DNA from 3 places in the Trichocoleus sp. DQ-A2 genome. Region 3 is predicted to be linked to each of the others. Evidence: predicted binding sites of a transcription regulator. Region 3 holds the regulator's gene; each other region holds the start of a gene.
What was found. The regulator NtcA, encoded in region 3, controls nitrogen genes in cyanobacteria. The targets are predictions, from matches to a motif close to TTTGTANNNNNNNNTACAAA.
Positions count from the first base shown of each region.

Region 1: the regulator NtcA is predicted to act here: its motif matches at 7,097-7,116, upstream of nirB (nitrite reductase large subunit NirB).
Region 2: the regulator NtcA is predicted to act here: its motif matches at 5,240-5,259, upstream of NC997_RS00580 (fumarate reductase/succinate dehydrogenase flavoprotein subunit).

Region 1 is NZ_JAMPKD010000011.1:207,146-217,419, reverse strand. It holds gene NC997_RS13445 (DUF2294 domain-containing protein) at 1-323, opposite strand, end outside; gene NC997_RS13440 (hypothetical protein) at 778-981, opposite strand; gene NC997_RS13435 (response regulator) at 1,009-1,440, shown strand; gene NC997_RS13430 (DUF2294 domain-containing protein) at 1,632-2,000, opposite strand; gene NC997_RS13425 (zinc-dependent dehydrogenase) at 2,125-3,183, opposite strand; gene NC997_RS13420 (FAD-dependent oxidoreductase) at 3,293-5,218, shown strand; gene NC997_RS13415 (hypothetical protein) at 5,355-5,561, shown strand; gene hetR (heterocyst differentiation master regulator HetR) at 5,924-6,823, shown strand; gene nirB (nitrite reductase large subunit NirB) at 7,181-9,724, shown strand; gene NC997_RS13400 (hypothetical protein) at 9,769-10,194, shown strand; gene nirD (nitrite reductase small subunit NirD) at 10,261-10,274, shown strand, end outside.
Region 2 is NZ_JAMPKD010000001.1:139,690-149,963, forward strand. It holds gene NC997_RS00560 (hypothetical protein) at 114-563, shown strand; gene NC997_RS00565 (Mrp/NBP35 family ATP-binding protein) at 1,106-2,191, opposite strand; gene NC997_RS00570 (HEAT repeat domain-containing protein) at 2,184-3,152, opposite strand; gene NC997_RS00575 (ferredoxin family protein) at 3,163-3,390, opposite strand; gene NC997_RS00580 (fumarate reductase/succinate dehydrogenase flavoprotein subunit) at 3,424-5,112, opposite strand; gene NC997_RS00585 (LysR substrate-binding domain-containing protein) at 5,352-7,361, shown strand; gene NC997_RS00590 (ATP-binding cassette domain-containing protein) at 7,446-8,270, opposite strand; gene NC997_RS00595 (ABC transporter permease) at 8,321-9,139, opposite strand; gene NC997_RS00600 (ABC transporter substrate-binding protein) at 9,265-10,274, opposite strand, start outside.
Region 3 is NZ_JAMPKD010000008.1:197,684-207,957, forward strand. It holds gene NC997_RS10195 (mechanosensitive ion channel) at 1-441, shown strand, start outside; gene NC997_RS10200 (ankyrin repeat domain-containing protein) at 517-1,149, opposite strand; gene NC997_RS10205 (GTP-binding protein) at 1,476-2,882, opposite strand; gene NC997_RS10210 (DUF3146 family protein) at 3,158-3,421, shown strand; gene NC997_RS10215 (pre-16S rRNA-processing nuclease YqgF) at 3,478-3,882, opposite strand; gene NC997_RS10220 (DUF3084 domain-containing protein) at 3,957-5,558, opposite strand; gene ntcA (global nitrogen regulator NtcA) at 5,806-6,477, opposite strand; gene fabI (enoyl-ACP reductase FabI) at 6,857-7,633, shown strand; gene hisB (imidazoleglycerol-phosphate dehydratase HisB) at 7,787-8,431, shown strand; gene NC997_RS10240 (WG repeat-containing protein) at 8,563-9,681, opposite strand; gene NC997_RS10245 (hypothetical protein) at 9,893-10,274, opposite strand, start outside.

The DNA.
Region 1 (10,274 bases), on a different contig from region 3:
CGACTTGTTTTTAGGGCGGAGTCGATCATCAGATCGATGACTGGGACTTTCACCACTTCCTCAATTAGCTGTTTAAGTTGCAGTTGTAGGACGTGGTTTATATTCTCTCGAACTCTCTGTGCCAGCCTTTGCTGACCGCTTTGTGCCAGAAGTTGTTCGGGTCGAGTAATAGAATCTTCGATAAGAATCGCAATTTTGTCACCCATAAATTGGCAAGTCACCTGACTGGGCTGGTGACTTAGTTGGGCGTGGTAGAAAGCCCGAATTTCCTGTGACAGGGTTCGTTCTAATTCACCACGAGTGGGTTGGATTGTGTCCTGCATAGCGATCGCTCTCAGGAAAGGTAAATTCTTTCACCTTTTTTATTAGACTGTAACAGTGCGAGCAATTTTCCGGACATCTCCTAAAGATAGAGATCCACAACATTGTAAAATTTCAATATTTAGTTTCTTGACAAGGTTAGTTGTTAAGCGCCAAATCCCTGATGAGGGTAGAGAGTGCCAATCTTACAAAGTAGGGATAGGGTTCGATTCCCCCAAGTATCCGAAACGGTTTTCAATATATTTGTGATGCTTTGCAGCTAACCAAGAAACGCCAAATGTATTCAAAAATTTAGTTTTTCAACGATTCTTAGCACAGAAGTGTGTATATATCTAGTGCTAAAAGTAACAATGAATATTAATGTTTAAGTTGTGCAGTTTTTTAACTAATTTTTTATAGAATCAGGGGACAAGCAACATCACCACTAGCTTGCTGTGTTCTCTTGCCAAGATGAACTTAAAAGATCAACCTAGTGGGGAAGCTACGAGCCAATCGATTCCAAGCGCCAAAAAATGCCGCCTGGGGAATGCCTCGTAATACCGTTTCACTTTTCCGCAGGCGATCCCTAAACCCTTGTAAAACAAGGGGCAAACAGGGAATCATTCGTGTACCGTCAATCAAGTGAATGGGTATAACTTGGGCAACCCCTCGGTTGTCCACTTCTGGAGAGGATAGCTTCGTATTTTGATGAGTTCCCCCGAACAACGCTTAAATCTGCACTCTTTCTCAAAACCTGCCTCCCAGGCAAATATCGAATCGCCTCTCATTTTGGTTGTAGAAGACAATGAAGACAACTTGCTACTCATGAGCGAAGTGCTGCTCGCTCTTGACTGCTCATTTATTACGACAAAGGAGGGTCGGGCAGCTTTATTTATGGCGCAACATTATCAGCCAAAGCTGATTTTGTTAGATATTCTTCTACCTGACATCCACGGCGTAGAAGTTGTGCGTTCTCTGAAACAGAACCCCGAAACGATGAAGATCCCCATTGTTGCTGTGACGGCTTTGGCAAGAGCAGAAGACAGGGAAGGTCTTCTGTTTGCAGGCTGCAATGACTACATTAGCAAGCCTTATGTCATTGATGAGTTAGAAGCTCTCATCGATCGCTATCTCAATTAATTTAAATAAATAAATCTAGATTTATAGATTGAGTCATCAATTGATAAATGGTTGTTTGTTAGTTGTTATAGAGAGACGGGATACCGCGATCGCATAAGGGTCAGATACACCCTAAAAACTGAAAAAGGCTGCTGAGTGCAAACCATCAATATAAATCTATGCTGAGCTAGATACTTAGCAGAGAAGGGGGATTAATTACGAACTTTAGGGGCGTTTGCTAATACAGCAATCGTACCAGTACGACCTGTGTCTACTTTGGCATCGCTGAGCAGGTCAATCACGGATACGCCAACCACTTCCTCAATTAGCGCTTTTAGTTTTGGCTCAAGTGCTTTTTCTAAATCTGTCCTTACTTGCTCAGCCAGCTCTTCTTGACCACTATTTGCTAAAAGTTGTTCTGGTGCCGTGATGGCATTTTCTAGAATAATGGCAATTTTTTCATCAAAAATTTGACAGGTAATTTGACTAGGTTGATGCCCTAGTTGATCTCGGTACAAAGCTTGGATGCGTTGCGATAGAGTTCTTTCTAGCTGCCCGCGAGTAGGAGAGGAGGTGTCCATAGTTTAAAAATTTCAAAATAATTCTATCATTAGATAGATGATAAATCTATCTGGTTGCCCTGTCAAAATCTTTAAACAAGGACTCCTACAAAAGAGTTAAATGAAGACGAGACAGCTACTAAAATTACTCGGCTATTTGGGGATAGATGAGAATTTTGTAAGTTTCGGGGGTGGGAGCGATCGCTTGTTCCACAGCAGCAGCTAAATTTTGCAAAGGATAGCGATCGCTAATTAATGCTTCCACATCAATTCGCTGGTTGAATACGATATCTGCTGCCAAATTTTGTATCCGGTAAGAAGAACTATAGCTACCCATTAAATCAATTTCCCGACGGTAAAGAATATTTGGATTGATCGGGATTTCTACTTCATCAGGAAACTCAGCAAAAAACAAAATTTTACCGCCCCGACGGGTACAATCGAGGGCTTGGAAAAACGCTTTGTCACTGGGAACTGCAAGTAAAGTCGTATCCACTCCCAATCCACCAGTCAGCGCTTTAATTTTAGTGGATAAATCCGGGTCGCGGGGATCGAATGCAGCTTCTGCCCCCACACTCAAAGCTTTCTCAATCCGAGAAGGAATTAAGTCAGTCGCGATCGCTCTGGCTCCGAAATACTTCACCAGCATGATAAACATTAGCCCAATTGGGCCAGCACCTGTAATCAAAACGGTTTGACCAGGAGCAATCTGGGCTTTTTTAACTGCTTTTAGACAGCAATTTGTCGGCTCCACAAAACTCGCTTGCTCAAAGCTGACATTGTCAGGAATGGGAATTAATCCGCCACTGCGGACAATGTGACCGGGCACTTTTACATAATCTGCAAAGCCGCCGCCGCTAGGAGTAAATCCAGCCGTGGTCGTGACGTTTTTGTAAACATCGCACATCGAGAAGTTGTCGTTGAGGCAATAATCGCAGCGCATACAAGGAATATGGTGCATAACCACAACTCGCTGCCCAATCTGCCAGCCAGTCACTTCGCTTCCTACAGAAGTAATTACTCCAGCAGTTTCATGACCAAAAATGCGCGGTGGCTGGTAGAGAGGATAGCGAATTTTCTTGATGTCAGACTGACACAATCCCACAACCTTTACTTGTACCAGCACTTCATCGGGTGCAATTTCCGGCGTCGGCACTTCTTCGTAACTGAGCTGATTGACGCCTCTGAATACTTGTGCTTTCATGCTTTTCCTTAAACGATAAACGATGGACTTTATACTTTCGATAGCCGATTGTTTATAGCTAATTGTCTATTGTTCGCGATCGATTGTCTATTCTGAAACGGAATTGCTGATGAATGAATTAATAGAAGTAGATGTCTTGGTTGTGGGAGGCGGAACGGGAGGAACCGCAGCTGCGATACAAGCTGCCCGTCGCGGTGCCAAGACAATGCTGGTGAGTGAATTTACCTGGCTGGGGGGAATGCTCACCTCAGCGGGGGTTGCTGCCCCGGATGGTAATGAACTTGCTGCCTTTCAAACGGGGCTTTGGGGTGAGTTTTTAGGGGAATTGCGTTCTCGGCAAATGGGAGGCTTAAACAATAGTTGGGTGAGTCTGTTTAGTTACGATCCCCGGATTGGTGCCCAAATATTTGCTGATTGGGTACAAGAATTGCCAAATCTAGACTGGGTTGCGGGGCAAGTGCCCTTAGAGGTTTTGCGAACAGGCGATCGCATCCTTGGCGTTCGATTTGCCGATTTCACCGTTCGAGCCAAAATCACCCTAGATGGCACCGAACTGGGAGACTTGTTGCCTCTAGCATCTGTGCCGTACCGCTGGGGATGGGAATTGCAATCGGAGTTTGGCGAACCCAGCGCCCCCCTTTCTCCCAATGAATTGACTCAGCGATACCCAGTCCAAGCTCCCACGTGGGTAGCAATTCTGCAAGATTTCGGTGAGGAAGCAAGTGCGCCGGAAATTCCCCCTCCTCCTTCATCTTTTATCCTTCTTCCTTCATCCTTCCAAGGTAGCTGGGATCTCTACGGTTGGGAGAAGTTTCTCAATTATGGGCGTTTACCGGGGAATCTTTTCATGATCAATTGGCCCCTATGCGGCAATGACTATGGGGAAGGAGTGGGGCGTCTGATAGAGTCGGAGGTGGCGTGGCATCAATTTCTTCAAGAGAGTCTGTGGCACACTCAAAGCTTTGTCCGCTTTATTCAAACTAAGCTGGGGCGGCGTTACGGCTTAGCAACTCAAATCTTTCCCTCACCCTTGACTCCCAAACTCAATCAAAACTCAATCAAAACTCAAAACTCTGTCGGTGGAGGTGGTTATGCGCTACACCCTTACTATCGGGAAAGCAGACGCCTTGTAGGACTCACGACCGTGCGAGAGCAGGATATCTTGCCAGTAGCGGGGGGCAAGGTTGCACCCCTACCTGTGGATACGGCTGGGGAGGTGAATGCGATCGCTCTCGGCAACTACCCCAATGACCACCATTACCCTAACTACAATTTTCTTGTTAAACCAAAATCAATTCGCTGGGGTGGACGCTGGACTGGCACTCCTTTCACCCTTCCCTACACTTGTCTAATTCCAGAGTCTGTGGATGGACTACTGGTCTGCGAAAAAAATATCTCTGTCTCCCATATTGCTAACGGTGCCACACGGTTACAGCCCATCGTTATGAATATTGGTCAGGCGGCGGGGATGGCGGCGGCGCTTTGCGTGCAGCGAAGTTGTCAACCCAGAGATTTACCTGTCCGAGTCCTGCAAGAAGCATTATTACAAGATGAGCGATCGCCAGCAGCAATTTTCCCTCTGTTCAATTTACCGCGCGATCGCACCGACTGGCTGCACAGGCAACGGGATTACTTAGATCGTCCTGACACCTATCCCTCTGATGGCAACTGCCATTACCTCGAACCCCAGACGCCACAGGATTCAAAATATATAGGCAATCCCTCACCCTTTCCGAAATACAGAGATGGGGAAGAGGTTGGGGGAAGCCTTGAAGAATCCGCTTCAAACTCAGCACTCTTCTGTGGTGTATTCAATCGCCATGCTGAGCAAGATTACACCTTTACTTTAAAAGAGCCAACTGCTGGGGAAGAGCAAACCTGGATAGCGATCGCCTTGCGCCCAGAAGTAGATCGGGAACTCCAAACCTGTCTCGATCGGCAGATGCTCTCTGTGCGGGGGTATCTCAATCAATCGGGCAAATGGTTGATTGTGGAAAAAATTATCGCTCCTGGGAGCGATCGCACCCATTTTTGAGCCTTAGGCATCGTACCTCTAACCTCAAAAAAAAGCAGAACTCGATCGGAACCAACTAAGCTCTAACCGAAGTTTTTCCTGGTTGACGATCAAGAACTCCGTATCAGGGACTATAACCCTGACACGGACATCTGCTATGCGCCCTTACACCTCTATCATGTTGTTGAGCTTACTATCAATCTCTTTAGGTAATTTCTTAGGGATCGAGTCCGCCTCTGCCCAGCAACTGCCATCCACGTCTTCCGAGCTAGCTGTATCGATGAAACGTGGGAACGAACCGTCTCCGGATAAAGGAACCGGACGCCGAGATGCGTTTTCGCCCGAATATATCTCTATCGTCTAAAATTATCCTCTATCTAGCCAAATCCGAACAAGTCATCGATCCGCTTTTCACCTTACGACTGAGGTCGATGAAAGCCTATCTGAAGGCAGCAAACTAAGCTCTAGCAGGTTTGTGCCGGTGTACTTGGGGCACTATTTTTCTGATTTTGTCTGTCACGGAGAATTTATTCCCTGACAAAAGCTATATATTAGGCCGTCCTTTTCTATAATTAGAGATTATTTACGTTCATGCTATCGGGGTGCCTAGAGTTCAATAGTTTCAGCGAGTGAATTGAACTCACTGCGAATGTGGAAACATAAGCTTTTCACCATTTTCACCAAGGAACCAGTGTTTTGTCCCCTTGCGATGCGATCACCCCTGATATGAGCAACGACCTGGATCTGATCAAAAGCCTTAGCCCCGGTGCGATGGATCAGATCATGTTTTATCTGGCCTTTAGTGCGATGAGAACCGGCGGGCACCGACACGGAGCCTTCCTGGATGCTGCTGCCACGGCAGCAAAGTGTGCGATTTACATGACTTATTTGGAGCAGGGTCAAAATATCCGGATGACGGGGCACCTGCACCACATTGAGCCGAAGCGAGTCAAAGTCATTGTAGAGGAAGTTCGGCAAGCGCTGACTGAAGGGAAACTGCTGAAGATGCTGGGTTCCCAAGAACCTCGGTATTTAATTCAGTTTCCCTATGTTTGGATGGAGCAGTTTCCGTGGCAACCGGGGCGATCGCGCATCTATAGCACCAACCTGACCGCTGACGAAAAGCGATACCTTGAGGAAAAACTGCCAAATAATCTGCCGGATGCCCAGCTAATCAACGCTTTTCAGTTTCTAGAATTAATTGAATTTCTCCACAGTCGTTCCCAGGAAGACTTGCCAGAAGAACGCCGCATTCCTTTAAGCGAAGCATTCGCCGAACACATCAAGCGGCGCTTAATCTATTCCGGTACGGTAACGCGAATTGATTCTCCTTGGGGATTGCCCTTCTACGCCCTCACCCGTGCTTCCTACTCACCCGCTGAGGACGAAGAACGCACTTATATCATGATTGAGGATACTGCCCGGTACTTCCGACTGATGAAAGATTGGGCAGACCGACAGCTAAATGTGATGCGAATACTAGAGGAACTGGATATTCCACCGGATCGCATTGAGGCAGCCATGCAAGAACTGGATATGGTCATCCGGGATTGGGCAGATAAATATCACCGCGCCGACGGTCAGCCAGTGCTTCTACAAATGGTTTTTGGTCCAAAAGAAGAATAAAACACTTAACTCACATTTTCGTTGAGCAGGGTGGGCATTGCCCACCCTGCTTCAGTTAGAAGCTACATCGGTAAAATTTTTGCCTTAAGTCGGGGAAAAATTAACTTAGCTTTGTGTAGGCATTGCCCCAATAGTTTGATGCTGAATGCGCGGTTCTACAAACAAATTTGAAATGAGTATCGCTGCTCAGTTGACCCACATTGGTATAAAGTTTTTCCTCCTCATGCAAAAACACAATCGGGATCATTCGCACACTGCATAGCCAAACAGTTTAGTGTAACAATTTTTACAAACTTACTTTGAAATTTTTTATACGACTAATTAAGAAGATTGTAAAAATAGGCGTTATAAAACTGCATGACCGGCAAAAAGAATCTTATTGTTATTGGCAACGGTATGGTAGGACACAAGTTTCTAGAACTGATGATCGCCAAGGGAGCGGCGCAGGAATGGAACTTGATCGCATTTTGCGAAGAGCCGCGTGTTGCTTACGATCGGGTTAATTTGAGTAGCTTCTTTTCGGGCAAAACTGCGGCAGATTTATCATTAGTTCAACCAGGTTTGTACCAAGAAAATGGAGTTGAGATTCATATCGGTGATAAGGCAGTTGCGATTAACCGGGAAGAAAAAACAGTTACATCAGCGAATGGTATAACAATCGCCTATGACAAAATTGTTCTAGCAACAGGCTCCTATCCTTTTGTACCGCCAATTAAAGGGAATGATGCGAAAGGTAATTTTGTCTACCGGACAATAGATGACCTTGAGGCAATGTCATCCTATGCGAAAAATTGCCAAACTGGTGTCGTCGTTGGGGGTGGATTATTAGGTTTGGAATGTGCGAACGCTCTCAAAAATATGGGTTTAAAAACCCATGTTGTTGAGTTCGCACCCAGATTAATGCCACTACAAATTGATGATGTCGGTGGCAGCATCCTTCGCAACAAGATAGAAGAAGTTGGGGTTTCAATTCATACCAGTAAATCTACAACGGAAATTGTCAGCATTGATGGCAAGGTTATTAAAATGACCTTTGCTGATGGTGAAGAGTTAGAGACAGATATGATTGTCTTTTCTGCGGGAATCCGCCCTCGCGATGAAATCGCGAGAGGATGTGGATTAGCAGTAGGCGATCGCGGCGGGATCGTTATCAACGATTCTTGCCAAACTTCAGATCCAAATATTTATGCCATTGGAGAATGCGCCCTCTATCAAAATCGTATCTACGGCTTAGTCGCTCCTGGCTATACAATGGCAAGCGTAGCGGCAGATATCCTGAGCAAAACAGGGACGAGCAGCTTTACCGGCGCGGATATGTCCACCAAACTCAAACTGTTGGGAGTGGATGTTGCCAGTTTCGGGGATGCCTTTGCCAAATCTCCCGGCGCTAAAGAAATTGCCATTACTGATAGCATCCAGGGTGTTTACAAAAAACTGGTTCTAAATGAAGATGGTAGCCATCTTTTAGGCGGAATTTTAGTAGGAGATGCTTCAGCTTACGGTACGCTGCTGCAATTTGTGCAGAATGCGATCGCGCTCCCACCTCATCCAGAAGATTTGCTGATGCCACCCCGCGAAGGCAAGTCTGCCACAGTCGGTATGGGTGTGGAGAGTTTACCAGATACTGCCCAAATTTGCTCTTGCAATAATGTCAGCAAAGAGCAAATTTGTAGCGCTATCCAAGCAGGGAAACTCACCGATATTGCCAGTGTCAAGAAATGCACTCAAGCGGGGACAGGTTGCGGCGGTTGCGTGCCACTGGTGACAGATATCCTCAAAGCTGAGATGAAGAAAGCCGGGATAGAGGTAAAAAATCATCTCTGCGAACACTTCGCCTATTCCCGTCAAGAACTTTATCACTTAGTACGTTCTCAAAAAATCCTTACTTTTGAAGATTTAATTCAAAAACATGGAAAAGGTAAGGGTTGTGAAATTTGTAAGCCTGCTGTAGCCTCTATTCTCGCTTCTACTTGGAACGAGTATATTTTGGAAATGCCTCACGTTGGGTTGCAGGATACCAATGATTATTACTTGGCAAATATTCAGAAGGATGGAACTTATTCAGTAATCCCCAGAGTTCCCGGTGGTGAACTAACGCCAGATCAGCTAATTGTGTTGGGAGAAGTTGCTAAAGATTTTGGTCTTTATACCAAAATTACAGGCGGACAGCGGATCGATTTATTAGGTGCGCGGGTAGATCAATTACCCCAAATTTGGCAGCGGCTGATAGATGCTGGATTTGAATCGGGACACGCTTATGGGAAGGCACTCCGCACGGTCAAATCTTGTGTAGGTAGCACCTGGTGCCGCTTTGGGGTTCAGGATTCAACCACTTTGGCGATTGAGATCGAACTGCGATATCGAGGCTTGCGATCGCCCCACAAATTAAAATCAGCTGTATCCGGTTGTACCCGCGAGTGTGCTGAAGCTCAAAGCAAGGATTTTGGGATCATTGCTACCGAAAATGGCTGGAATTTGTATGTATGTGGCAATGGTGGAATGAAGCCACAACACGCAGTTTTGTTAGCAACAGATATTGACAAGGAAACGCTGATTAAATATTTGGATCGGTTCTTGATGTTCTATATTCGCACCGCGAATCGACTAGAACGCACTGCAACTTGGTTCAATAAGCTGGAAGGAGGCATCGAGTACCTGAAGCAGGTAGTTATTGAAGATTCTCTGGGCATTTGTGCTGAATTAGAATCAGAAATGCAGCATCTTGTCAATACCTATCAGTGTGAGTGGAAAGCCACAATTGAAGATCCAGAAAAAGTGAAGCGATTCCGTCACTTTGTCAATTCTGACCAACCCGATCCTGGTTTAGTTCATGTAGAGGAACGGGGGCAAAAACGTCCAGCTTATGACCACGAGAAGGTTTTAGTTGGTATTTCCGAATAAGCTGACTGTTGCTCTGGTGCATTACCTACAGTTTAAAAAAACTGATGTTATTTCAACTAGGAAAAACATACACACGCTATCAAATTCATTCTGCATTGGGTGGAGAACTCCAAACTTATCTTCCTCAGCGTGCTGGAAAGATTGTGTGTGGATGTTTTAAGCCTACCCTGGACTCAAAAGCTCCTGATGAAGTTTTGGTAGAAGATTCACCAAAAGTAAAACAGAAAGCTGAGATACTCTGCCAACAAGGAGGTGCTATTCCAGTGTTCCTCAAGCTACATCGAGCTAGGTGGAAGTATATAGGAATGTTTCGTGTCAAGAAACATTCCGTTGACCTAGAAGAAATTAGGCGTAAGCAGCAGGAATCAGGCAGAAATAACATTGCAGCCGTGCTGTATTTGGAACCTGTGTTAAGCGAACTATGCAGTACGGTTCAAATAACCAAAGAGCGAGTTTTTGAGTTAGTTTGAATTGCTGCAATGTGTTGAATTTTTCAAGCTAGGCTACACCAACCCGTTAATCAATAGGAAAAGAAAATGGTTCAAGCATT
Region 2 (10,274 bases), on a different contig from region 3:
GAGTGAATTATTTGAACAATTTGTAATAAGGCAACATCTGTCTAGAGAGCGGTTTAGCTGATAAGCCAAATGAAGTAAATATAGGATTGCTAAACCTAATGAGATTGTGTTCTATGCAACCAAATTATTTTACGAAAGGACTTTCAACTGTAGGACGTTGGCTGGCTACAACGCTGTTTTGCGTGTCAGCGATCGCGTTTGTTTGGCAGGGTGCCTTTTTCTCGACCAGCGCAGCAATGGCTGCTCCTAGTGCAAACCTAATCGCATCTGTAGATACGAGCGACCAGGTTAAAGGAAAAGCCAATGAAGATTTGAACCGAAGCAAGAATTTCATTGACGATGTCAAAGACAAGGTAAAAGCAACTGCCAATAAGAATGCCGACCGAGTCGAGGAAGGAACGGATGGGCATGGGAATCTCATTGAGCGTAAAGCCAACAGAGATGCAGCGCGAATTGAGAAAAGAGCAGATGAAGATGCGGCTCGGACTAAGGAAGCAGTAGACAACACAAAAGGTCTTGTTGAAAAGGCTGTTGATAGCATCAAGGATGCCCTTGGTAACTAGAGAATAGTTATTAGGTCAATGTACATTATTCCGTTCATTTAAACCTGAAGGATGGATGTACATTGATTGGCTGTTTGCAATTCTACTTCGGCAAGAGAAATCAAAATAAAGAAACGAAACACAAGCTTAACTCGAATGGCACTGAGTTAAGCTTAAGCTTACTCGCCGCTCTCCCTGTCTTGTCACTCTCTGAAAACAAAAATTTAAGACGATTTTTTAACTCTGACTGGAATTGGGTTTATCGCTTTATTTTCTAATCTTCTAGATATAGTTGTTGCGTAAAACTAAAATGCTTGTGTGGGAAGGGTTACATCTTTTCATCTGAGAATAATGATGGAAGAACGATAGAGTTTTAAGCCGTGTTCTTCAACTTTTTCGGGGTCGTCAGCGTTTCGTGGAAGTTTCGCAAAATTGGCGATCGCAACTGCATCATCAATCGCTCTGTTGACGGTTGCGTCGTTCGTTCTTGACGGTTTGGTTAGATTGACAATGTGGACATTGGATCATGCTTCGATTGTGCAATTCCCAAATCAATTATCAAGTCAAGTCAGAACTTCACAAGGGCGAAAAGTCGTCTCGATCGCCCTAGCCATTTGTACAAATACTTGCCCCACTGTGGAACCTGGATGCGTTAGGGTCAAAGGCGTTCCCGTATCCCCACCCATACAAATACTAGGGTCAATCGGAACCTGTCCAAGTAAAGGGGCATGGAGTTCTGTCGATAGCTGCTGCCCTCCACCACTCCCAAAAATCGGAGTGCGATCGCCACAATGACCACAGATTAAATAGCTCATATTTTCGATAATGCCAAGCACGGGAATGCCGACACGACGAAACATATGGACACTGCGGCGAACATCCGAAACCGCAACTTGTTGGGGAGTCGTCACTAAAATTACGCCACAAATCGGACTTTCTTGCACAATCGTAATTTGAGCATCGCCTGTGCCAGGAGGCAAATCAATCAGCAAGTAATCCAAGTCTCCCCATTCCACCTCCTGAATAAACTGAGTGACAATTTTGTGCAGGACGGGGCCGCGCCAAGCTAGGGGATGATCGGGTTCGGCCAGCAGTCCTACTGACATAACTTTGATACCGTGGGCTTCTAGGGGGAGAAACTTTTGACCGTTGGGTGTATCAATCACCTTGACATCTGCTTGTCCCAGTCCCAACATCTGGGGGACGTTGGGACCATAGACATCAGCATCGAGTAAACCCACCTTCGCCCCTTGCAAACTCAAAGCGGCGGCTAAATTAACCGATGTTGTGGATTTGCCTACACCTCCCTTGCCACTGGAAATTGCCAACGTTGTTCTGACACCGGGAATGGTGCAGAGTTGGATATAAGTTTTCTTGCACCAGGTTACGGGCGAAAGCGCCGATTGAATGTCTGCTTGTAGGTGATGCTGATGTTTCCCCACATACAGCCGTAGATAAATATAGTCATCCACAACCCGCAGATTCCGCACCATCCCTAAGCTAACGATGTCGTTTTTGAGGATGGGTTCAACTACCTGTTTGAGACACTGGACAACTTCTCGTTGCCGAGATTCAGTCACCGGATCAGGAGGAGTGGCAACTTCCTCTATTGAATGAGTTTGGCGGAAGGGAGATTGATGGCTAGGCATTGGATGTCTCTGGCGTGGACTCCTGGATTTTCTGAATCGCTCGTTGTGCGTAAATACACACGTCTTTGTCTGGATCGTCCAGGGATTGCTGGAGTGCATTCAGGGCCGTTGGGTTCTTTAGGATACCGAGTGCGATCGCTGCATCTCGACGCACATCCGAGTACTCATCTGCCAATGCTTTCACTAACGCGGGTAAGGTTTGATCGGCAGGTGTTTTCTGCAAAGCCTGAAGTGTAAACTTCCGCACCTGCCAATGCTCATCGGCCAAAGCCGTTTCTAAAGCCGGAACTGCCGCAACATCAGCGTGAAGTGCCAACGATTTTGCTGCATTACGCCGCACCTGCCAATCCGCATCGCTAGTGAGTGCTTGACACAGACGGGGAACTACTTCTGCATCTGCTAAATGTCCTAACGTTAGGGCAGCAGAACGCCGCACGTTCTCATCGGGGTCGGACATTAAGGCGATCGCTTCTTTGCAGCGTTCCACTTGATTGAGATAGCGTAGCGTTGTCACTGCCGCTTCCCGTAACTGAGCATTTTCTGACTCAAAGAACGGCAGCACGTAGGGTAGAGACTGAGCATCGTGAATCTTCCGCAACAGAATTAACACGTTCAGTTGCATATTCATGTCATCTCGATGCAAGGCATCTAGCAGCAACAACAAGCGATCGGGGGTAACTAATTCGCCCAAGGCGGATAGCGCTTCTTCCCGAATCTCTTCATCGCTTGAAGCCAGACATTCCACTAAAGCCGGAACCGCCTTGGGATTAGCTAACTCCCACAGTGCCGTCACCGCTAGCTTTTGCACAGCCATGCTCTCATCTTGCAGGGCTGTAATCAAGGGTTCCAGAGCATCCTCATCGCCCAAATGTTGCAGCATTTTGACGGCAACTAGGCGATCGCTAGCGTCGGGCGATCGCAGCATTTCCAACCATTGGTTCAATTCAGTATCCACAGACATCTTCACTCCTCTATCGCAACAAAAAGGGAATTTGTACTGTAATCGCGTTGGTGGGACATTCCTTCTCGCAAGGCAAGCAAAACCAGCACTCGTCGTACTTCATATACGCTTTGCCCGTTTCAGGGTTCTTCGCCAATACATCCAGCGGACAAACTTCAATGCAAGCCGTACACTTTTCTAGGCATTTCGATTCATCCACGATTACGGGTACATCCACCCGTTGCATAGCTAAAGCCATAACTCTTCCTCTGTTTGCTACAAATTGACCGACTTAGCGCACCGCCACGTCATAAACTTCTCGTTCAATATCAACGTCCACCACATACGGCTCAACTGGACGCTTGAACAAAGCCATTTCGCCTGATTCGTCTTTCTTGAGATTGACGTGGCAGAACCATTCTTCATTGTTCTTGTCGGGATAATCCACGCGGTAATGGTAGAGTCCCCAACGGCTTTCCCGACGATACAGTGAGGCGCGTGCTGCCATCTCAGCACAATCGCGAATAAAGTGAACCTCCATGCAGCGCATCAATTCATGCGGATCGCGTGCGCCCATCATCTCTAAGCTTTCGTGATAGCGCACAAAGTTTCTTAGCCCAATTTCCATCTTGTGGTCTACTTTGGGCGGCTGGAGATAGTCATTGACCAAGCGCCGTAACTTATACTCCACCTGCGTGTGCGGTACACCATTGGGGTTGTTCAATGGAGCATAAATTCGTTGTTTTTCCGCCTCTAAAACATCAGGATCGGGTTCAATATGCTCTAATCCTTCGATATAATCCACCGCATTTGTACCCGCCAACCGACCAAATACAAACGCCCCAATCATGTAGTTATGCGGGACACTCGCCATATCTCCAGCTGCATATAATCCTGGAACCGTCGTCTCCGCCTTCTCGTTGACCCAGACTCCAGAAGCACTGTGACCGCTACACAAACCGATTTCTGAGATATTCATCTCCACGCCATTCGTGCGGTAATTTTCGCCTCTACCTTCATGGAAGCGTCCTCGGCTGGGTCGTTCATTCGACCACAGAATCGACTCAATTTCTGAAATAGTGTCTTCATCTAAGTGGGTCATCTTCAGCTGAACCGGGCCTTTTCCAGAATTCAACTCCTTCCAGATTTCCAGCATCATCTGACCGCTCCAGTAGTCACAGCTGATAAAGCGGTGCCCTTCTGCATTAGCAGTGTAGGCTCCAAAGGGACTAGCGACATAGGCGCAGGCAGGACCGTTATAGTCCTTCATCAAGGGGTTAATTTGAAAACACTCAATATTGGTGAGTTCTGCGCCTGCGTGATACGCCATTGAATAGCCGTCACCAGCGTTGGTGGGGTTTTCATAGGTGCCGTAGAGATAGCCAGAGGCGGGTAAACCTAAGCGTCCGCAAGCTCCTGTACATAAAACGACTGCTTTTGCCTGAATCACGACAAAATCACCGTTTCGCACGTCAAACCCTACCGCTCCAATAGCGCGTCCGTCCTTCACTAGAACACGAGTCGCCATCACCCGATTCGTGACTTTCGCTTTGTGGCGCTTTACTTGCCGGGTCAAAATTTGTTTGAGGTCTTTTCCTTCTGGCATCGGGAGCACGTATTTCCCTACGCGATGCACTTGCTTCAGGTCGTAATTGCCGTGAATGTCTTTTTGGAACTTCACGCCCCAGCTTTCCAGTTCTTGAATGACTTCAAAGCCGAGTTTCCCGGTTTGATAGACGGCTTTTTGGTTCACAATGCCATCGTTGGAAATCGTAATTTCGCGAACATATTGCTCTGGGGTAGAATTACCAGGAATGACGGCTGTATTGACCCCATCCATACCCATTGCGATCGCCCCACTGCGACGGATATTTGCTTTCTCTAAAATCAGCACCTCTCCCTCAGGATTTGCCTGTTTTGCTTTGATGGCTGCCATCGTTCCAGCAGTACCACCACCGATGACTAAAACATCGGTCTTCATCCATTGAGTATCCACTATTGACTCCTCTTCAGTTAGCAAAAACTTTTATAAGTTGTACTGATAAATTAATCGAAATCGCCTCTTGACTTTTTCATGTTAGGGAAGAAATTAGAAACTTACAAGCTTTTTTGTAACCAAAAACACCATCTATTTATTCATATTTTTTATACTTTTATAAATTAGTTTAATTCATTCATTAAGCTGTAAAATATAAATTCCAATCTGGGGGGTTAGAGAACGTGGAGGTTTATCAAGTTAAAGTATTTCTGGAGGTAGCTAGGCACCTCAGTTTTACTGAAGCCGCTGATGCTCTAAATCTGACTCAGCCTGCGGTCAGCGCCAAAATAAAATCCCTGGAAACTGAACTAGGAACTGACCTGTTTTATCGTCTTGGTCGTAAGATTCAGCTAACCGAGGTGGGACAGTTTTTATTGGAGGAAGGGCCAAGACTGATTGAGATTGAAAATCAATTGTTTGCCAAAGTCGAAGAAATCAAAAAAGGCAAATTTGGCAATCTCAAAATCGGCTGCACAGCCGCGATAGCTAATGGATGGCTACCTGAAATTCTCTTCCAGTACCGTCAGCAGTATCCTGGGATTCAAACTCAGTGTGTCGTATTTGATTCGGCTGAATTTCTCTATCGAGCTATTACCAGCAGTCAGATTGATATAGGATTTTCAGATATTAGTTTTGCAGAATTTTCTGAAATTTCAGCAACCCCAATTGCTCCCATTCACTATTCTTTAGTGGTTGCGGCGAACCATCCTTTAGCGAATCAAAGCTGGTTGAGCTTAAAAGAACTGCAAAAAGAGCGATGGGTGATGCTAAATACTGGCTCCCCTAGCCGTTTAGTGTTTGAATCTCGGCTAACTGAATTAGGGATAAATTTTTCGGATTTCGCTCAAGTTGAAACTGTTGATACTCTCAGTTTGATGCGAACCTATATGATGCAGGGTGATTATTTAGGATTTGCTTCTAACTTTGAATTTAAGTCTGAATGTCAATCGGGAATGCTTGTTGCAATTCCCCTGCAAGAATTTGCCTTATCCGGTAATGTTTTCCTAGTGTTACCCAAACGATTAAGCCAATCTGCGATCGCAGACTCATCATCGCAAAATCGGCGCTCGCGCAACTCAAACCCGATGCAAAAATTTATTGCTCTGGTTGAGAATGGTCAAGAGCAACAGCACGCCTCTGTTCGCCCTCATTCAACCCCAGTGCGTTTGCGATCGCCTAACCTAATCATTCGTTCCAACTCCCTGCAACATCCTGAGACAATTGATCTAGCGATCGGGATTCAAAACAGCACGATTCCAACAGTAACGGCGGGCTTAGTGATTCAGCGCTTAGGCTTGCTAGAACACTTCTTACCCAGAGAAGGGCGATACAGTTCCACGCAGTATCGCATTCATTGGTGCGATTTTTCCACAGGAGCGCCGATTATTCAAGGATTGCACGCCGGAAAATTAGATATTGGCGTTTTAGGGGATTATCCCTTGTTACTGAGTGCTATCCAGCAAAATAATTCCGGTAGTGAAACTCGACAGACGCGCCTGGTTAGCTTTGTTTCAACGAATCCCGATGGTTCCTGTAATGCCGTAATTGTTCCCAATAAGTCCAAACTGCAAAGTATCGAAGACTTACGAGGAGGTGTGATTGCGGTTCCTTTCAGTTCTTCGGCACATGGGATGGTGATGCGATCGCTCAATTCTGCGAACTTACTTAACGAGGTTAAGCTTGCTTCCTTAGAGAACTCCAACATTACTCACCCCTTTGGTTATTCCATTCAAGCAGATGGATACGCCCACTTTGCTCCCTTTCACGATATTGCCTATCGTCAAGGCAAGTTTCGTTATTTGCAAGGCGACAATTTGAATGTGTTACCGGCTTTTCATGGTGTAGTGGTGAGTGCAGAGTTAGTGGAACAGTATCCGGAAGTTGTAATCGCTTACCTAAAAGCCTTAAGCGCTGCCCAATATTGGTATACTATTACGCCCTCAGCGCTTTCTCTGATCAGCCAGTGGACAAACCTGGATGCCGAAATCGTCTCCCAAATTCTCAGCAATGTCTATCACCAGAATCAACCTGGGCGCTTTTTCTGCGAGATGATGATTCGTCCCGACTGGATTACTCAACACATTGCCCAACTGCGTCTAGTTCCCGGAAATGAAGGACTAGAGACAATTAACCTCGATCGCTGGATTCAAACCGAATTTCTCCATCAATCTCAGAACTTAAGCAGTTGGTAAAAGGGACAACAAAGGGCACGCCAAGCCGCTATCGAAAGCAACACACTTGGGCTGTACGAGCAGTACAAATACGGTTTGCTTCAATCAACCCAACTCCATACTCTTGAGAGTTTCTTCGCGAATCAATTCAAAGACTTGCCGATTGAGATTCACAAAATCCGGTGAAAGCATCGTATCTATATGGCGGGGTCGATCGAGATTCACCACAACTGTTTCTTTGATATGCCCTGGACGAACGCCCATGACCAGAATGCGATCGCTCAAAAAGATGGCTTCTTCAATATCGTGGGTGACAAAAATAACCGTGGATTTCAAATCGCTCCAAATGTTCAGCAGCAACTCCTGCATCATGTGCCGAGTCTGAGCATCCAAGGCTGCAAACGGTTCATCCATCAACAATACTGAGGGTGAATTTACCAGTGCCCGCACAATGCTTGCACGTTGTTGCATTCCTCCTGATAGCTGATGAGGATAAGAATGACGATGCTTATACAAGCCGACTCGGTCTAAGTAATCATTTACCAATTCAGTTCGTTCTACTCTAGAAATACCCTGAATTTTTAAACCAAATTCCACGTTCTCAAAGGTGGTCTTCCAGGGTAGGAGCGAGTATTGCTGAAAAACAAATCCGCGATCTGCTCCCGGTCTTTCAACGGGTTGTTCATCCACCAATACCTGTCCCCTTGTTGGCTTCAGAAAACCAGCAATCAAGTTTAGAATCGTTGACTTGCCGCAGCCCGATGGTCCCAACAAACAGACAAATTCACCAGGATTAATTTTGAAGTTTGTCGATTCTAGAACCAGCAAAGGCCCGTACTGGTCTCGTCGCTTAAAGGAAACGGATAAATCTTTAACCTCAACTGACCCTTTCGCCAAGGCGCTAACCTGCTTTTTTGCTAGGGTTGCCACAGCTTCTAAACCTCCAAAAATAGGCAACTTGAATATTCATTTTCAGGGAACTACACACCCTGCTTTTTCGTTACTCGCCAAGGCATCAGCAACTTCGTTAAGAGATCGACAATCAACGTGCTTATCAAACCCATCAAACCAATCAGCAACATTCCCATCACGATTGGTGGATAATTCGATGTAACATAAGACTCCCAGGTCAGATAACCCACTCCAAAGCGACCTGCCAGAATTTCAGCTGTTACCAAACAAAACCAGGCATTTCCCATACCAATAACCAAACCGCTGGCAATGTTAGGCATCGCTCCTGGCACCACAATATCTTTAAAAATGTGCCACTGTTTAGCTCCCAAACACTGTCCTACTCGCAGCAGCACTATATCCGTGCTTTCTACTCCCCGAATTGTGCTGATCAAAATTGGGAAGAATGCGCCTAGAAATGTGATGTACACCATCCCTGACTCTGCATTGGGAAACATGAGAATTGCCAGCGGTATCCAGGCGACGGCAGGAATTGGTCTGAGCAACTCCAATGGAATAAAAACTAAATCTTCAATCTGCCGAAACCAGCCAATCAAAATGCCCAAACTAACGCCCAGAATAGCCGCAATTCCAAATCCCAGCAAAACTCGTTGAAGACTGGCAGTAATATGCACAGATGCATTGCCAGAAAAGAATTCAACCGTTGCATTCCAAACTTCAACTGGAGAGGGTAAAAAGGTAAAATTGATGAAGAAATTGAACTGAGTGACGCACAAAAACTGCCAGATTCCAAAGAATAAAACAATGGAAATGGCTCGCTTTAAATTGCGACTTTTGAGCAGTGCCAGACTTATAAGCGCTAATTTTGACAAGGAGCGCTGCTTCAAAAATTTGCTCCTCAGTACACTGTACTTCTCTCCTTTTGTCTTTCGTGCTGATTTTGGAGATACAGCCATTACAAACCTCTCATTTGACTCAATATAGTTCTATCGTTGCGATCGCTCCCCTTCATTCATCGCGCAACCGCTAAATCCTTTGAATGCGTATTTTTGGCATAAAGCTGCTGCAACTCTTGGAAGCTTGCCACCTTTGCTCCAGCTTTCCCGGCAAATGCTTGTGCATCTTTTTCTAGTAAGAACGCAGATACCTGGTCGCCATTCCGAACATAGAACGAATTTTGAGCGAATAACTTCCAACCTTTGTCGCGATCGTGTACAAAGGCTACAGCCGCTGTTTTGTCCTCAGACTTTAGCTGTTGTAGCTTTGTCAGCATATTCTTGATTGAGGTAAAACTGAGAACTTTATCTTCTCCTTCTACCCAAATCTGAGCTGCTAGTTTTGGATCTTGAATCGATTCTTGAGTGAGTGCATCATTGCCACGAATCAAATTATCCGCCGACTTAGCCACATCCTGTTCGCTAATGTTGCTCTCTTTGAGCGCTTGTTTCAGGTAACTATCGTCCGTCCAACTTACAACATCATCTGGGTTCACGCTGGCATCTAATTTTCCAATCTGCTTCAACGTCGTTACGCTATTTTTGAGCGCAGTAATTTGGTATGGTTGAATTCTCGGATCGAGCTTTTGAATACCCGATGGACCGAGGAACATATAAAAGATTTCTTTCTCAACCCCTGTCCATTTCTCTAACTTCGCACTAAGGGCTTCTGGTTGTTCCCGGAAACGCTGATTCGCCTCCAACATTGCCCTTAGATAAGCCACCACAATTTCGGGATTTTCTTTCGCAAAGTCCGAGCGCACTACAACTCCATGAAAGGTTGGAGTTTCCGTTTGTGCACCATCGTAAATCTTCCGAGCAAAGCCTCTAAAGGGAAATAACTCACCATAGGGCACAAAATCCGCATGAGCATCGATCTGACGGCTTCTCAGGCTCGTTCCACCTACTTCTGGTGATTGACTCACTAACGTCACTTCTTTCTGTGCATCAATGCCCTCATTCTTCAGCGCCCGCAGCAGCATCCCATGCGCCGAGGTTCCAAAGGGAACTGAAATGGTTTTCCCCT
Region 3 (10,274 bases):
GAACTCGCCGGGATTGTGGTATTGGTTGGCATTATGCTGTTTGCGACAGTAGCAGCAACCAATATTCTGCAAATTCCGGCGCTGACTCTGTTGGTCAGCGGCATTGTGGTGATATTAGGTCGCATTCTCGCCGGTTTGGTGGTGTTTGCGATTGGTCTGTATCTCGCGAACCTCGCCTTTAACTTGATTACCAGTTCCGGTACTCGCCAAGCGCGGATACTCGGACAAACTGCTCGGATTGCGATTATCGCCCTGGTTTCAGCAATGGCGCTGCAACAGATGGGAATTGCTAGCGATATCGTTAACTTAGCTTTTGGATTGCTATTGGGAGCGATCGCTGTCGCGATCGCCTTGGCTTTCGGGTTGGGTAGCCGCGATGTTGCAGCTGGGCAAGTCCGCGAATGGCTGGCATCCTTTAAAGAAGATAAAACGCCTCGCTAATCACAAATTTTCTTGGTCAGTTAAACGTAGGGTGGGCATCCGTGTCCACCCTTTTCAAATGTTCCTCACGCACCATCATTCCTTAGTACCTGCTTGCTTGAGCAACTCAAGTATTTTGGTGTGTCCTTTATACTTGGCAATATCTAAGGGTGAGTTTCCATTCTTGTCTTGTTCTGTTACATTAGCCCCTTGGTTAATTAAGCTTTTAACCTCATCAATATTGTTTCTAGCTATAGCCAATAAGAGTTTGTCATTTTCATTCTGACTTTGTCCTAAAGACTCTTCCCAGTCTGCCCAAGACTGTTCTAGTTCATGCTTTTCCTCTAGTTCTAATTCTTTTTCAATATCTTTAAGGGTAATAATAAGGCGATTCAGTATAGCTTTTTGCTCTCGATTTAGGAAAATCTCATTGATTTTTTCAATTCGGCTGCAAAATAAGTCTGAAAAACCTCTCTCTTGCAAAACACTTCTGGCTAGCCTGGGGAGAAAGTAACACAAAGCTTCATCCGAAATGAGCGAGTAATCACAGATCATCATTGAGCATTGCTCGTCGCTCATTTCATCTTTTAAAACTTCACCAAAATCTCGCTGAATCGCTAAATATTCACCCTCAATAACTCCCTTTTTTGGAAGAATAGGGATGATCAAAGGCTTTTTGAAGGCTGAGAAAGCTTGGTTAATATCATCTAATAAAGACTTATCTTCCATTCTTTTTGCTATAGAGGTTGGAAAAAAGAGAGTTTACAATTTATTTATAATATCTATATTTTGATTTGCTTTTTAGTACCTTTTCTGGAACTCGCGCAGAGGACATTGTCCTCCGCGCTCCAACTACAACGTCTAGTCAGACAAATACAATTACTATATTATGACTTTAACATGCACAAAACAAGCATTTTATTATAAGTATATTCGAGCTAAATAAAATACATCGATCAGTTGCACTGATCGATGTATTTATAAATCGAATTAGATGAATTTCAAGTAATAAAAAACAAGCGATCGCTTGTTTTTAAAAAGAGCGATCGCTTGTTTTAATTCACTAACTTTGCACTCAACTCATTCTTAATCCGATTCAAAATTGAGGCTTCATCCAGTGAAGTCAGAATGCGACTTACCACGGCTTTTGGGCCATCGGGACCCCAGGAAGCGCCGTTCGCCAAGTAAGTCTTAGTGACTTGTCCAATCCCGTAAGAAGAAACCCCTGAAACACCTGCCTGAGTCACGGCAACTGATAGATAGGGACCTAAAGACACCCCACCCGTTGCGGGTGCGGAGAGTCCTAAGAGACTTTTCAGGGAACTCAGTCCCAAAGTTGCCAAAAGTTCGCTAGCACTAATTCCGCCCATACTGATGGCAATTTTTTGTAGCAGTCCCACCGCTCCCGGCTGGGTCATGGGGATGCCGTAGAGTTTAGATAAGGTGAGAATCATTGCCACGTCGATGACGGCACCGCTGAGGAGATCGACAACCGTGACCGGGTTGAGGGCGATCGCAACTGCCTTCGTCATCACCCCTTTCCAGATGATCTGATTCGCACTTTCATCGCGAATCTGCATCTTCCTAGCAATCATCTGTTCGTTCACATCATCGGCATACAGCATGGTGTTGAGCGCTACCAAAGCCTTGCCTTCTCGGTGCAAAATTTCCAGAATTTTCAGCTTCAAATCCAGAACTTGGGGCGTTCCCGGTCGTCGCTGCACTGCCCTCGTTCCGTCAGGACGGCGAACCGCCTGCGCCACCAGGGGAGAGGCAGCAACCATTACAATTTCATCCGGTGAGAGCAATTCCCGCACCCGTTCATCCCGAATTTTGCGATAAATCGCCATCCGGTCGGCATCCGGATACTGGTCAATTTTGTTAAATACCAGCAACATCGGTTTACCGACTTCCCGCAATTGCGAGAGCGCCTCGTATTCCACCTTGTTCATGTCGCCCGAAATGACAAACAGCAGCAAGTCTGCTTGTCTGGCAACTTGTCTGGCTAAGGTTTCGCGGGTTTCTCCGTCTACTTCGTCAATTCCAGGGGTGTCAATTAGCTCGATTTGGGAATTGCCCGCACTCGGCAGCGTGACTCGTAGGATATCGCTGACGCTTCCCGTCTCATTCTCCTGAGTCAGTTGCCAGCTGGCACCTTGATGGGTGCGGGTGACGCCATGAAGCGGTCCCGTTTCAAACACGTTCTGACCTAATAAGGCGTTCAGTACTGAAGATTTACCCCGTCCCACCATCCCAAAGGCGGCAATCTGGACGACTGAGCGATCTAACTTCTCAAGCATCGTTGCCAAATCATCAATCTCGGATTCCAGTCCCGTCCGCTCTTGGGGTGTTAGATCCAGGTTATCTACCAAATCTCGCAGAGCATTTTGCGCCTTTTTGTAATTTAGTTCTGCTTGGATGTCATCAAAGCTCAAAATGGCGTTATCTAGTTCCCGATCCAAATCTGTTGCGTCCGGGGTTTGTGAAGGGAACTGGCTGGCATTTGGGGTTCGGTCAGACGATAAACGACTCAAAATTGCACCTTTTTTGCTCAGATGTTACTCTTCTTTCATCCTAGTCAATACCGATCTAGTCTGGCACTTTCCATATCCAGAGGGATATTTTTACTCGGTTCGTGCCAGCTCAGTATCAGCTGTGAGAATGATGTTATCTCGAAGGCGATCGCAATAAGTTTAGTATTGTTGCTGAATGAAGGTATTTGATCGGCACAGCGATTGTGAGTTCTAAGCGTTTACCTCAAACTACTGCCCACGTCCGAATTACCCATCTTTCCTGGCAACGGGGCTTTCTAGCAGGGGAAGTCACGGCGGCAGAATATGAATGGCAGTTCCAGTGGTGTTTCCGACAGGGTCAATTGTCGGTGACACCTTCTTTGGGACGCGCTTTAATTCAGGAACCTCTGGGTCGATTTTTAGAACAGAAAGATTACCAGCTAGAGCCTGGAGGGGACTATGCGTTTACGATCCGGGCGGAACTTTAAAAGTTTTGAGTTTTGAGTTCAGTTTAAATTAAGAAAGTTAAGAATGACAGAGTTTCCTAGTTCCTCGTCTCTCGTTGCTTCATGTATCTTTCGATGAGGAGGATGGCAACAATGTCATCGATTGGTCGGGGTAGACTCCGCATCCCTTGGGGAATCAGGCGTCCTAAACCTTGGGGAGGGTACATTTGCCAATAGCGATCGCGTGCTTCCAATGTACTGTAGCGCTCATCTACCAGGACAATTGGCACCGACGTTGGAAATTGCTGAAGTTTCTTTTTCCAACTTTTGGAAGTGGTTTGATCGCCCATCACTAGAGTATCAATTGGAAATTTTTCACACAACTCAAGGAGCGTTGCGATCGCTGCTTCTGCTGGTACAACCTGGTGGTAATGCAGAGAATTGTCTTTCCCCACTACGGCTAAACCACACTTATCGCGCCCTGGATCGAACCCTAAAATCATCTGAATTGGCTAATCGCTAATTTACAAATGGTTAATTGCCATTAGTCATCATCTCATCACTAATGACTAATAAATTACATCCTGACCACAACTTCTCCGTCTTCAACTGCCTCCAAATTTAATTTCATGGGTCCGGCAATATAGGCGTCCTCTGCCACGACCGCTTTCAGAGAAATCGGCTTATTGTGCTTTTTCAACTGCTCGATAAACCGAATCAAGCTAACAATTCGATTGTCGCCAACCTGAACTGTATCGCCCAAAATCCCCGCGCGAGTGGCTCGGAACTGGGATGCTCCAAGCAGCAGGTCAATCCGCTGCCGAATTTGTTGGTCGGTCATGTTTGAAGGATCGGCAGATGTCGTTGCTACGACTTCACCAGTGCGGAATACAACTTGATTGGGTGCGGCGTCTGCAAAGACTTGTACCTGCTTTTCTCCCTGGACATAGTTACCAGCCGAAAAAACTCGGACTACATAGTTTCGACCATCCTGAATCTGGTTGATCAGTTGCTCGACCTGTGCCTCTGTAATTTGCACGACCCGTTCGTTCGCCACCTTGTTGAGACCGGGTTGGGTCGCTTTAATCGCTGTCCGATTCGCTTCCCGTAACAGCTGCTCAATGACCTGTCGGGCTGCGGCTGGCTCGACAATACGAAAAACGCCCGCCGCCAGAACCTGACCGCGCAGCAGTGCCAGACTACCCTGACGCAAAGTTTGATAAGACTGGTAATACTGTTCTAAGGTTGCCACTTCCTGCTCTAGGGAAGCTTGTTGTTTTTCGAGTTCTTTAAGGCGATTTTCTCGCTGGGCAATCACCTCATCTCGTTGAGAAATTTTGTTGTCAAGTAGAGATAAGGCTTTGTCTCGCTGGGCAATTTGCTCGTCGCGATCGCTCAGGCTCTTCCGAAAGGCAGCAAGTTTCTCATCAAGTTCGACAAGGGCTTGATCCCGCTTGAGAATTTGCTCATCGCGTTGGCTAATTGCTCGGTCTTGCTGGGCAATTTTTTGGTCGCGCTGAGTCACTTTCGCTTTGAATTCAGTAATTTCAGCTCTGACTTGATTTCGCTGCTGGAGGAGTTCTTGGCGTTCTGCTTGAAGTTGTTGGATTTCCGAACGTAGCGTCTTGGCTTGCCCTGAGACAGATGTAAGCTGTTTTTGGGTTTGCTGAAAGCTGCTGGCAACCCGGGTCAGTTCGCTTTGAGTCTGATTTAGTTGCGCCTCCGTCTGGCCTTGTTTAGCCAGCGCAGCTGCCAAAGATCGATTAATCGCATCTAAGCGCTGCTGAGCGACAGATTGCTGGGTGCGAGCTTGAGCGAGTTCCTTCTCGACTTGCTCTTTTTGGGCGGCGGTTTTAGCAAGTTCGCTTTCGGTTTTCCGTTTCTGCTCGTTCGCTTTGGCAATATCCTTACTGGCTGTCTTGAGTTTTTTCTGCACTTCTTGGAGTCTAAAAACTCCAATCCGCAATTGTTCGCTTGTCGCAAAGATGATTGTCAGTGTTGAGGCAGAAATCGTTAGTCCCGTTAGAATCGTTACTAAAACAGCTGTTTTGCGGGGACGCAGATTGAACAACGACAGGCGTGCTTTTCCCACGCGCGTGCCAATGCGATCGCCTACCGTTGCGATGACGCTTCCCAACACTAAAATAGACAAAATCAGGAAGAGCGCACTGTCGGTCATTGTCTGCTACAGTCATTCCAGTTACAGCCTATCGCATCGCAGGCTAGAGAAAGGGTTAACAGGAATTAAAGATCGAAGGTGAAATCGGAAAGGTTAAAGGTTGGAAGGTTGAAAACTATCCGCTTAAAACCTGACACCTTTTAACTCAACTCCCGACTAAATGTTAAAACTGGATAACCTGCTCGCGCTACCATGCCGTTTTAACCAACAACCTAACCTACAACCTGACGAGAGCCTCTAGCTGTTTTCAAGTAAACTGCTGACTCAGTGTAACTGGGTTGTGTACCGTAATTTTTTTCTTGTGGATAGAAATCATTTTTTCCTCCCGCAAATCTCCCAGTAAGCGGGTGACAGTTACCCTGGTGGAGCCGATTGCTTCTGCGATCGCTTGATGAGAAAGCTTCAGATCGATCGTAATTCCATTGGCGGTAGGAACGCCAAAATCACGGCACAGAATCAATAGAAAACTCACCAAGCGCGATCCCATATCTCGGTGAGCTAATGTCTCAATCATCATTTCTGTTTGCAAAATGCGCGAAGAAAGCCCTCGCAGCATCAACATCGATAGCTCCGGATTATCCTTGAGCGATTGCTCTACCTGATCGATCGGTGCCGAAAGCAGCTCCACTGGCGTAAATGCTACAGCGTGATAAAACCGATCCGAACGATGCCCTGTAATTAAGGACAGTACTCCAAAAACGCTGTTTTCTCGCAGCAGCGCCACGGTAATTTCTTCCCCAGCTTCATACACGCGAGACAGCTTTACTGCACCTTTGAGCAAAAAGTATACACGTTCAGCCGGGTCTCCTGGGAAAAAGATCGTCTTGCCCCGCTCAAAAGTTTCCACCACGGGTGGAAACGCCCCACCTCCCAGTTGACGGAACACAGCTGCTAGCGGTCTATCTTGCGTCACTACCACTTCCTTTTTCCTAAATGCTGCCCTACAGACTTCTGCAACTTTCTGTCGGAGGAACTTTAACCATAGCAAAACAACTATGAGAGTTTTCTGACATTAGACACAGATAAACTGACTTCCGGGTGGTTTTTGTGCTATTTGATACAAAATTTTAAAGTAGTTTCCTCCGCTACCTTCTTTAGCTCTCTCCCCGCTCAAGGCAAGTAAGATTATGACGGAAAATGTTGATATCTTGACAGTATCTGCGCCATCGGGTGGGATGCATGGTGAGTAAGGAGGCACGATCCTTACCCGTACTAGACAGCCTCGCTCCGGGCGATCGCGATCTTGAATACTCCCCTAAATCGGATATCCTCTAATATTGCCTTCAAAATCGACATTTATGCTAGATTTAACCGGAAAAAACGCCCTAGTCACCGGCATTGCCAACAATCGATCGATCGCCTGGGGGATTGCTCAGCAACTGCACCAAGCGGGTGCGAATCTAGGAGTGACTTACCTGCCAGACGACCGAGGTCGCTTTGAAAAAAAAGTGGCAGAGTTGGTAGAACCCCTCAATCCCAGCTTGTTTTTACCCTGCGATGTCCAGAATGAGACCCAAATTCAGTCTACATTTGACGCCATCCGCGATAAGTGGGGCAAGCTAGACATCCTGATCCATTGTCTTGCCTTTGCGAACAAGGAAGATTTATCAGGTGATTTTAGTACCACTACCCGTGCTGGCTTCACCCAAGCTCTAGAAATTAGTACCTATTCGCTGGTGCAACTTGCCGGGTCAGCAAAACCGCTAATGACAGAAGGCGGCAGTATTGTCACGCTGACTTATCTAGGCGGCGTTAAAGTGATCCCCAACTATAACGTGATGGGAATTGCCAAGTCTGGACTGGAAATGAGTGTCCGTTACCTGGCATCTGAGTTAGGACCGCAGAATATTCGCGTGAATGCAATTTCGGCAGGTCCCATCCGCACTTTGGCATCGTCGGCGGTAGGTGGCATTCTGGATATGATCCATCACGTTGAGGAAGTGGCACCGCTGCGACGCACTGTAACTCAGAAAGAAGTGGGAAATGCGGCTGCTTTCTTGTGTAGCGATTTGTCAAGTGGCATTACAGGTCAGGTGCTGTATGTCGATGCCGGATACGAGATTATGGGGATGTAGAAAGAATCAAACATTAAAAATTAAAAATTAAAAAGCAAAGATTCTGCTAACTTTTAATTTTTAATTTTGCATTTTTAAGGCTTTCGCGTCTCCCAGATGCTCAGTAAAGTAGGATAATAAACTTAACTTTATTTTCTTGAGTGAGCATCTGCGATGCAGGCACGCGATCGCCAATTTACACCTTCTCCAAGCATTGAACAGCTTTTGTCTCCTCGGATGGCAAGGGTTCCCCGCAAGACGGGCGAAACGGATGTTATCGTCACCGTCAAATTAGACGGGAATGGCACTTGCAATGCAAAAACTGGCATTCCGTTTTTAGACCATATGCTGCATCAAATCGCCTCTCACAGCCTGATTGATTTGGATGTAGCCGCGACGGGAGACTTGGAAATTGATGACCACCATACCAATGAAGATGTGGGAATTACCCTAGGAATGGCGTTGCATCAAGCACTGGGCGATCGCAAAGGAATTGTCCGGTTTGGGAATTTCCTCGCCCCTCTCGATGAAGCGTTGGTTCAGGTAGCGTTAGATTTTTCCGGACGCCCCCATCTCAGCTATGGCTTAGAGATTCCCACTCAGCGAGTCGGGACTTATGACACTCAGCTGGTGCGGGAATTTTTTGTGGCGGTGGTCAATCACAGCCAGATGACGCTGCACATTCGCCAACTAGATGGAATTAACTCGCACCACATTATTGAAGCAACGTTCAAAGCGTTTGCGCGATCGCTCCGCATGGCAATCGAAGTTGATCCCCGTCGTGGCGGTACGATCCCCAGTTCTAAAGGCGTGTTATAGGTTTCCTTGCAAATACACTCCGATAAAGGCAACGAGAAGCCGGGGAAATCCTCACCAGGCTCTCGCTTCATTCTGCTGAAGTTTCCGCGACCACTGACTCTCAATTCTCCTATGTCTTCAGAAATGAGAACTTATGGAAGAGGTTTGCGGATATAGCCATATTTATTGCCAATCTTAACTTTTGCTAGCCCTTGCGAAAAAGATTGAGCGCTATCAAATTGGGGTTTAATTACGAATTTGCCACTCTTATTGATATAGCCCCATTTGTCGCCGTTCTTTACCGCTGCTAGGTCTTCTGAAAAGTTATCAATATTATCAAATTGTGGGGGAATGACAACATTGCTTGCCTTGTCAATATAGCCTACCTTAGTGTCTATCGTTATGCCCGCCAGTCCTTGAGAAAAGTCTCCACCCCAATCAAATTGGAGTGGAATAACAATATATCCCATTTTGTCAATATAGCCCCACTTATTATTACTGGATATCACTGCTAGTCCTTCCGAAAAAAACTTAGCTTCCTCAAATTCTAACGGAACAATAACGTCTCCCCGATTATCGATATAGCCCCATTTGTTGTCTTTTTTGACTGGCGCGAGTCCTAGGGCTGATTCACTGCGATCGCTTATAGAAAAAAATTCAGCCGCATCAAACTGGGGCTGAATGACAAAATTGCCTTTCTTATCGATATAGCCCCACTTTTTACCGATTTCTACCGCCGCCAGCGCTGACGCAGTGCGATCGCTTATAGAAAAAAATTCAGCAAAATCAAATTTTGGGTTAATTACCAAGTTGCCTTTCTTATCAATATAGCCCCACTTTCCATCTATCTTTACCGCTGCCAGCCCTTGAGAAAAAGCTTTAGCCAAATCATATTTTGGTTTAATGACTAAGTTGCCACTTTTATTGATATAGCCCCACTTGTTCTTTAATTTGACAGCCGCTAACCCTTGGAAAAAAGATTCGGCATTATCAAATTGAGGTTTGATTGCGAAGTTGCCTTTATTATCAAGATAGCCCCATTTGCCGTCTATTTTGACTGCTGCTAGCTCTTCTGAAAATGAATCAGCCCAGCTAAATTTAAGCGGGATGACTATTTGCGAATTACGGGCTTGTCCCTCAGTTGCATCAAAATTAACTTGAGAAGTCCGAAAATTTGAGATGGCTTCACATCCAGAAATTAGAGCGATCGCTAATCCAAACAGAAGGCTGGCAACCGCGACAAGCAATCTGTTGTGAGTTGCAATTTTCATAAAAGTACCCTATCTAATCGCAGCCAAGATTTAAGTAATCAATATTTGTTAATCATCTGAAGTAAACCCTGTTATTGTCAGTGAAATTCTAAAGCTTGCTGGTAATGCCTGACTAGATTAGGCTATCCGAATTTAGAATTAAAAAATTAGAAAGGCACCCAGCTAGCTGAGTGCCCCTGTTTTATATCGGCGCGTGATTACTGTTTCAACATCAAGAAGGGGTGCGAGGAGCTGTCAGGACATCCCAAGCCGCTTTAGCAGCTTCGGCAAGGCGATCGCCGAAAGTTGACACTTCCTTCACGATGGACTCCCAGTTCTTCTCTGCATCCATTTGAATGAGTTTAATCGAGTATGAAATTCGCTCTGGATCGAACAACTTATCCTGTTCAATCTTCTCCCGTGCTTGTTTCACTGCATTGAGATAGGCATCGCGAGTATATTCGGTAGCAGATTTTGTTTCTACCTGCGCCCGTTTTTTAATGGCGTCAATCAGCGCCATCGTTTCACGCTTCAAATCTTCGGATTCGCCTGCCATATTTTCATCAACGATAGCCTTTGTCTCCGGGCTAACTGTTATGGCGGTTTCTGTATTA